One region of the Lysinibacillus sp. NPDC094177 genome, then DNA from elsewhere that is predicted to be linked to it. Evidence: predicted binding sites of a transcription regulator. Region 1 holds the regulator's gene; the other holds the start of a gene.
What was found. The regulator Rex, encoded in region 1, represses fermentation and respiration genes when NADH is low (regulators of the CRP and FNR family bind a similar motif). The targets are predictions, from matches to a motif close to TTGTGAAATATTTCACAA.
Positions count from the first base shown of each region.

Region 2: ACQKNC_RS08540 (anion permease) is a predicted target of Rex. The motif match lies at 1,952-1,969, and genes of this name have one in related genera.

Region 1 covers NZ_JBNNTW010000014.1:71,359-76,014, reverse strand. Annotated here, with positions in the region: gene ACQKNC_RS18895 (ATP-binding cassette domain-containing protein) at 1-1,613, opposite strand, end outside; gene ACQKNC_RS18890 (redox-sensing transcriptional repressor Rex) at 1,840-2,475, shown strand; gene ACQKNC_RS18885 (twin-arginine translocase TatA/TatE family subunit) at 2,842-3,027, shown strand; gene tatC (twin-arginine translocase subunit TatC) at 3,046-3,867, shown strand; gene ACQKNC_RS18875 (CPBP family intramembrane glutamic endopeptidase) at 3,958-4,656, opposite strand, start outside.
Region 2 covers NZ_JBNNTW010000004.1:96,185-100,840, forward strand. Annotated here, with positions in the region: gene ACQKNC_RS08540 (anion permease) at 355-1,776, opposite strand; gene ACQKNC_RS08545 (PLP-dependent aminotransferase family protein) at 2,129-3,574, opposite strand; gene ACQKNC_RS08550 (pyridoxal phosphate-dependent decarboxylase family protein) at 3,680-4,656, shown strand, end outside.

The DNA.
Region 1 (4,656 bases):
TCTTGTTTCTTCTCAAGATAATAATCATAGTCACCTAAGTATTCAAAGGAACCATCGCCAGATAGATCGATTACTTTAGTAGCGATTCGATTGATGAAATATCGGTCATGCGATACAAATAAGAGCGTTCCAGGATAATCGATAAGTGCGTTTTCAAGTATCTCTTTACTATCTAAGTCTAAGTGATTGGTAGGCTCATCGAGAATTAAGAAATTTGCTTTTTGCATCATCAACTTAGCTAATGCTAGTCTAGCTTTTTCTCCACCAGATAAAGACGACACAGTTTTATCTACTTCTTCTCCACTGAATAAGAAACGGCCAAGCACCGAGCGAATATCTTTTTCATTCATTAATGGCCATTCATCCCATAGCTCTTTTAGAACACTTTTATTGCTCGATAACTTTGCCTGCTCTTGATCATAATAACCAATTTGAACATTTGTACCATAGCGAATCTCTCCAGAGAGCGGTAGCAAATCTTTGACAATCGTTTTTAATAAAGTTGATTTACCAACACCATTTGGTCCAACTAATGCAATTCGATCTTCGCGGAAAGTACGTAATGTGATGCCACTTGATATTTTCTTATCACCATAACCAATCGCTAAGTCATCAATAGATAATACATCATTACCACTTTGACGTTCAATTGTAAAACCGAAGCTTGCTGACTTTTCATCGCCATCAGGGGAATCCATCCATTCTGTACGTTCAAGCATTTTACGACGACTTTGTGCCATTTTAGTAGTAGAAGCACGAGCAATATTTTTTTGAATAAATTCCTCAAGCTTGGCTTTCTCATCTTGTTGTCGTTCATATAGCTTTAAATCACGCTCATAATTTTTCGCTTTTTCATCTAAATAGGTACTATAATTGCCTGTATATTTTGTGACACGATGACGAGAGACTTCGTAGACAATGGAAACAACCTGGTCTAAGAAGTAGCGGTCATGGGAAACAATTAGAATAGCCCCTTCATAGCCTTTTAAATATGATTCCAACCAAGAGAGGGTTTCAATATCCAAATGGTTAGTAGGTTCATCGAGTATTAATAGGTCAGGTTTACTTAAAAGAAGTTTAGCGAGTGCTAACCGAGTTCGTTGTCCCCCTGATAGTGAGCTAATTGGCTTTTGGTAATCCTCAGGATAAAACTGCATGCCATGAAGCACAGAACGTGTATCAGATTCATATTGATAGCCACCCGCATCCTTAAAAGTATGCTGTAAATGATCGTATTCAGACATTATTTTTGCATATAAAGTAGAATTCTCATAAACAGTGGGATCAGCCATTTGTTGTTCTAGTGACCGTAGTGCTTGTTCTTGTGCAATAAGCGGTTCAAAAATTGTCATCATTTCATCCCAAATCGACAATGTTGAATTTAATCCAGCATGTTGCTCTAAATATCCAATTTGTACACCTTTAGGGATAATTATATCGCCAGAGTCATATGACATTTGACCAGCAATTATTTTAAGTAAAGTGGACTTACCAGCACCGTTACGACCTACTAATGCAACGCGGTCACGATGTTGAACCTCTAATTTTACGCCACTTAAAATTTCATCTGCAAGGAAGGATTTATATAGTTGATTGACCTGTAAAACAATCATTCTTGACACCTCAATTCTTCCTTAGTGTAATAGATGAGCGATTCGCTTGCAATGTCGAGGCTTTACTTATGCTAAGCTGTCATGTAAGATTGAAACGATTTCCCTTTAGTTAGTGGCGTAAAAGCGCCATTAACTAAAGGGAAATACTCCAGAGAATATTATAAACTTAGTAAATAGTTAATTAAGTATGTATCATGCTATTTGATACATATAAGGAGGAAAAAGTTTGAAACAAGAATTAAAAATTCCACAAGCCACTACAAAAAGACTTCCTCTTTACTATCGATTTATCCAAAACTTTGCACAAGAAGGCATGGAGCGCATTTCATCGAAAGAACTGAGTGAAGCGATGAAAATTGATTCTGCAACTATTCGCCGTGATTTTTCTTATTTTGGTGCTCTAGGGAAAAAGGGATACGGCTATGATGTGCAGCATCTCTTAAAATTTTTTAGTCAAACGCTCGATCAACATGAAGCGACAAAAGTAGCGTTAATTGGTGTAGGTAATTTAGGTAGTGCTTTATTAAAATATAATTTTCAAAAAAATCATAATACTCATATCGTTGTGGCATTTGATTCAAAGGCCCCGAAGGAAGGTAAGATGATTAGCAATATTCCTGTTTTTCATCCTGATTTATTGGAAGAAAAATATGCAGAATATGGAGCGGAGCTTGCAATTTTAACAGTTTCACCACGTTCCGCACAGAAAATGGCTGATAGATTAGCGGCAATGAATGCAAAAGGAATTTTGAACTTTACGCCAGAGCGTATTACTGTACCAGATAAAATGCAACTTTTAACAATCGATTTATCAGTAGAATTACAGGCGCTTATTTATTTAATTCGTAATCAGGAAGAGTGATAATTGTACATAATTTAACTTCTTTCAGCGGATGTCACGGAAATCAGAAAGGAGTGCTTAGTGGGTGTTAGCCTAAAATCATCGCATCCATGCGATAACGGCTAACTGACCTGCATCGGTAAAAACGCCACGTCCTGTGGCATTACCGAAATGACCGACATCGTGTCGGCACTCGTGCAGGCCCAAGCACAAAGCCGATTCCGGACGCAATTATGCCGAGGCATAATTGATAGTATAGCTCTCACAATTTCTGTAAAATAAGTATGAAGTAAAATGCGAGAGTGACTAAAAACTTTCACATATTATTAGTTAGCAAAATGGCGAAATATGCGTTAAAATGATGGATATAAAGAGGAGGTGGCTTTAATGGGTGGTATTGGTCCTATGAGCCTCATTATTATCGGAATTGTCGCATTACTAATTTTCGGTCCTAAGAAGTTACCGGAGCTTGGTAAAGCATTTGGTTCAACATTACGTGAATTCAAAAATGCTACTAAAGGATTAGCCGACGAAGATGATGATGACAAGAAAAAGAAAGAACTAGATAAGTAAAGTTAGGATGTTTGAGGAATGAATCCAAAAGATCTAACTGTCATTCAGCATATAGAAGAATTAAGAAAACGGCTTTTCATTGTTGCCGTTTTCTTTGTTCTCGCTATGGCTGGCGGCTTTTTTGTTGCGAAACCGCTTGTTAAATACCTTCAAACTACTGGAGCGAATTATAATATAGAGCTTCATGCGTTTGATGTAGTAACACCACTTGCAATTTATATCCAAGTCGTTTTTTTAATAGCATTTATCCTATCTTCTCCGGTATTGATGTATCAATTGTGGGCATTTATTAGCCCCGGATTAAGGGAAGTGGAACGAAAAGCAACCTTAAGCTATATCCCGTATTCGTTTATATTGTTTTTAGCAGGGCTATCTTTTTCATATTTTTTACTATTCCCTTACGTCATAAAGTTTATGATGAATTTATCAAATGAATTAGAAATTCAGCAAACGATTGGCATACATGAATATTTTTCGTTTTTATTTAAGCTTACAATACCTTTTGGTTTTCTTTTTCAATTACCTATCGTCGTCTTGTTCTTTTCACGTATTGGGATTCTATCGCCTGAGTTACTAATTCGTATTCGTAAGTACTCATACTTTGGTTTATTTGTGTGTGCTGCTCTAATCGCACCACCTGAATTAGCTTCACACTTAATGGTTTCAGTACCGTTATTTATGCTTTATGAAATTAGCATTATGATTTCCCGTGTTGGCTATAAGAAATACTTAAAATCAGAGGAAATGCGAATGAAGGAAGAACAAGAAGCTGAACAAAAACGCCAGGTCGAAGAGGCACTTGAACAGCAGCGACGTCAAATCGAAGAATTGAATCAATAAAAATAGAAGCTCGATGCTAATTAGAAGCATCGAGCTTTTTCGTAGTTATATCTACCTGAAAATCAGTGGGAGAAAAACTTCCACTGATTTTTATTGCATTTTTTCTAGTTGTTCAAGAAACTTTTGCAATGGTTCTGCATACAATTGTACAAGTGTCACAAAACCATTCAGCATGACATGGGCGATAATGGACGTCCAAATACGTTTTGTTTTGTGATATAAGAAGGCAAAAATCAATCCGCAGATTGTATAAAGCAAGATGTGTGAGAAGTCGAAATGAATAAGTGCGAAGAAAATTGCGCTTACTATACCGGCTACCCAGAAATTAGTTGTTTGGACAAGCGATCCAAAAATAACACGGCGGAAGACGAACTCTTCTAATATTGGTCCAAATACGACAATTGCTAATATCGCAATAGGAGCACCTTTTGCAATAGCTACAATATCAGCTGTGTTTTGCGACCCACCTTGGATACCGAATATAGCCATTTCGATAGCTGCGCCAATCATTTGGCCAATAAAAACTAGGAAGAAACCAATAATTCCCCACATAATTGATAGTGGTATAGTTTCTTTCTTTCCTTGATAAATATCCCAAAACGCTTTATCTCGAGATGTTATGATTAAGCTTAGAATTAATGCAATGGCAAAGCTAAGTGCAATATACCAGCCTTGCGTAAGTGGAGCAGCTTGCTCACTAGGTAAACCGGTTGTACTCATAACAAGCTTGTGAAACGGTTGTGCCAGCCATCTACCTGATATTTGCATGAGAATATAGATCAATAAAAC
Region 2 (4,656 bases), on a different contig from region 1:
CATACTACTTTTAATATGTAGTTTATTATTGATATCCATTTTTATCATAACACCAAATGACAGGTAAACAAAGGACAACAAACTCTTCTTAGCTATCTAAAAAATGCCTCCCCCATTTATCAGCAAAATGAAGAAGAGCGAGGGTATGTAAAGAACTTCTAAAAAATCTCAAAAAAAGAGGCAGAGACAAAAGTGTTTCAGCCAACAAAAATACCGAACTATCCAATGAAACGCTCATGAAGTGTTTCGGAATAGTTCGGTTTTTCTATTTATCGTGTTTTGTTAATTTAGAGATTATTCGGCTTTTTGAAGGAATCATTTAGTTATGTCCCAGCCTCACAGAAGCTATTTATTTCACCAATAACCAAGAAGCTTCCACCATAGTCCTCCTACTACAACAAAAATCAGGATGGTAACAACGGAAACAACAAATCCAACTGTCCACCATTTTTTTTGATCAATATAACCTGCACCAAAGAATACCGGTGCTGGACCAGATCCATAATGAGTAGTGGCGCCAAATAAATTACTAAATGCTGCTAATAATATAGCTGCTAGCATTGCTGGTGCTCCTGCTTGCAACATTACAGATAAAAATGCTGCGTACATCGCACTAATATGAGCAGTGGAGCTCGCAAAGAAATAATGAGAATAGAAATAAACTAATGCTAATATTAAAACAGCCCATATCCAACTATACCCAGATACAAGTCCACCAACTTCATTACTAAACCATGGAATCAGCCCTAGTTTGTTCATAAAAGATGCCATCATAAATAGTGTTGCAAACCAAACTAGTGTATCCCATGCTCCTTCTTCCTTTTTAATATCTGCCCATGTTAACACATTTAACAATAACAGCAATGAAAGACCTATAAGAGCTGCTGTAGTGGCACTAATGCCTAAGTAGTCTCCACCAATCCATAACGACAACACAACAACAAATACTACGATCATTCGTTTCTCAGAACTTTTCAGTGGACCAAATTCATCCAGTTTCTTTTTAGCGATAGCTGCTGCCTCAGGTGTTTCCTTAATTTCAGGCGGATAGATTTTATAAATAACATAAGGAACAACGATTAAAGCTGTTAATCCTGGGACAATCATTGCCATTGCCCAACCGAACCAGGTAATAGATACGCCAGCTGTATCACTTGCTAGCTTTACAATTAAAGGATTCGCTGCCATGGCAGTCATAAACATAGCAGACGTTATTAAATTCCCTTGAAAGCCTACCTTCAAAAGAAAAGCTCCCATCTTACGCTCTGTCCCGTCTTCTGGTTTAGAGCCAAAAGTATGAGATAATGACTGGATGATCGGGAATATAACCCCACCCGCACGAGCTGTATTACTAGGAATAGCCGGCGCTAATATTAGGTCACTCGCAAGTAAAGAATAAGATAAACTCAACGTTTTTTTCCCAAAAAGACGAACAAATACATAAGCAATTCGTTCCCCTAGTCCCGTTTTAATAAATCCACGAGAAATAAAGAAGGCAATAACAATTAGCCAAATCGTTGAATTGCCAAAACCGCTTAATGTCTCTTCAATGGTTAATGTATTAGTAATGGCAATCATAGCCATAGCAATAATGGATACAGCTCCCATTGGCAACGGTTTCGTTATAAATCCTATAATTGTCGCAACAAAAATAGCGAACAGATGCCATGCTTTTTCATCTACTCCTGAGGGTGCTGGACAAAACCAGATAGCCACTCCAACAGCAAGGGTAATGAAGAAAGGAATCCACTTGACTGCGCTTTTTGCTTCTTTCATGATGTAAATACTCCTTTGACGGTTACCCCAATGTTTTTTGAAAGGAAATTCTCCCACAATCTAATATAAAGCTAAATCAAGATCCCCATTGTCAAAAAAACATAAGTTATTATATATGCTTTATGTAATGGATGAAAAGGATTTTCACTCATTTCTAAGAAAAAAATGACCTCGATTCTGAAATATTTCCCTTTTTGTTAATTTTATTGGTAATAAGATACTTTTATTTAAAATAAGCATGTGCAAATCCATTGAAAAAATACACCTATCGTTTAAATTAGCTTATATGTGAGAATCAATAATCGATCCTCCTACATTCAAACAGTAAAAAAGTGAAATCCCCTCACTTTCTTTACTGCAAATACAATGTAATAATCTTACAAAGTTCAATTACTCCTTGTTCAAGCTCTTGATGATCTGGAAAGGAATAACTAATTCTCATATGATTATATTGAGGTTCTCCCGGATAACATGCAGAGCTTGGTAAAAAAGAAATGTTGGATTGCTGTGCTTTGAAAAGTACTTCATCTGTATTTCTATCGTTAGGCAAAGACACCCAAATATTTAAACCTCCTTTAGGCATTACCCAAGTAACCCCTTCAGGCGCATACTTTTCCAACAACTTAATCGTTTGATCTCTTCTTACTTCAAGAGCAATACGTAACTTTTCTAAATGTGTGTTCATTCTATTCGAACTTAAAAAAGGAATAAGCGCCTTTTGTGTTAAAAGTGGGCTCCCTAAATCAGCACTAGATTTTGCCGATAATAGCCGTTGATGAACTGTCCCATTCGATATAATTGCACCAATTCTACAACTAGGCGCTAAAGCTTTACTAAAACCTTTTAAATAGATAACATGACCATTCATATCTAATGATTTGATAGTTGTTGGTGGTGGATTATCATCAAAATAAATTTCATTCCATGAATCATCCTCAATAATAAGGAAGCTATTGTGTTGAGCGAGTTCTAATAACTCGTTTCTTCTAGCTTCGCTTAAAACAGTACCTGTTGGATTATGAAATGTAGGATTTGTATAAACAAGCTTTGGTTTTTTTGTTAAACATAATGAAGCTAAAATATCGGTCTGCATACCTTCTTCATCCATAGGAATAGGAATAATATGTGCTCCCCGATTTCTAAAAACATCAATTGCCGCTGTATACGTGGGCGCTTCCGTAATAACAATGTCTCCTGGCCCAATAAATGTTCTCGCAACTAAATCAATTCCTTGCTGAACACCATTTGTAATGATGATCTCTTGAGGACTCGTTTGGATTTGACAATATTGTTGTACATGGTTCCGAATTGCCTCTCGAACTGCGTGGTCTCCTTGGACAGGGCCATAGCGTGCTACAATTTGCGGATCTTCCTGTAAAACTTGAAAAATTTCTTTCGATAGGTATGTTGACGGTAATAGTCCTGGATGAATTGTAGCACTAGATAATTTAATCGAATTTTCGGTTCCCAAATTTAACATGTATTGAGAGCGATGAATATAATCTGGGATAGCTAGTTGCCAATTATAATCGGTCTTACTTTGAGTACCAGTTCTCTGTTTCTTCTCTCTAACAAAAGCGCCCTTCCCATGCTTCAATTGAATATAGCCGTTTTTCTCTAACAATGCATAAGCTTTACTTACAGTAACAAGACTAACTTGATTTTCTTTTGAAAAGTTCCAAATTGACGGCAATTGACTACCTTCCTCTAACAAGCCTGCTCGTATCTTTTCCGATAAATTGTCCGATATCTGATGAATTAACGATTGATCTGATTGACGATTTAGCTTTATTTTCATAGGTCCTCCCACTGTTATACTCGTTGATTGACTGTTATATATATCACTATCTATTGTAAAAAGCGTAAGGCAAGCAAAATGATAAGACAAGGAGATTGGTCAAGTATGAACATAATGAAACATGATCAAGAAATTTTTGACAGTATTTTAAATGAAGTCGTACATCATGCTACAAATTTTTTTAATGACCTTGAAGATAGGGCTGTATCTACTCATTCCTACAATCTACCTAAAAATGAACTTCCCGAAATAGGAAGTGGTTCAAGGGCAACTCTTGATTTTTTCACTCAAAATTATGCGAAAAGCTTAAGTGGCAGTGCTGGTTCAAGATATTTAGGATTTGTAACGGGCGGTGCTACTCCTGCATCCATCATAGGGGATTGGTTAGTTAGTGTTTATGATCAAAACCTATCCAACTCGAAAGATTCAATCGCTGGATACATTGAATTAGAAACGATTGACATGTTAAAAGAATTATTTTTGTTAAGTAATGACTATAGTGGTACCTTCGTAAGTGGGGCCACAATGGCTAATTTCGTAGGTCTTGCTCAAGCAAGAGAATGGATTTCACAACACTATGGAAAAAGCACTTCTATTGATGGTTTATACGATATTCCCCAGATTAAAATAGTGAGTGGTACACCACATTCAAGTATTTTCAAAGCAACTGCCATGCTAGGTATAGGTAGGAAATCTATTCATCAAATTCCCTGTCAGGAAAATCGTGAAGCTATTGATATAACTAAATTACAGGAATATCTTGAACTCCATAAAAATGAACCATGTATTATCGTAGTGAATGCTGGAACGGTTAATACTGTAGACTTTGATGATTTAGTTGCCATCGGAAAATTAAAAACTCAATATAACTTCTGGTTACATGTCGATGCTGCATTTGGCGGTTTTGCAGCTTGTTCTCCACTATATAGAGAATTAATAGATGGAATGAACTATGCTGACTCAATTACGATTGATGCACATAAATGGCTAAATGTGCCCTACGACTCTGCTATGCAATTTACTCGTCATCAACAGCTGCAGGTGGCAGTGTTTCAAAATAATGCTGCCTATTTAGGAGGCTC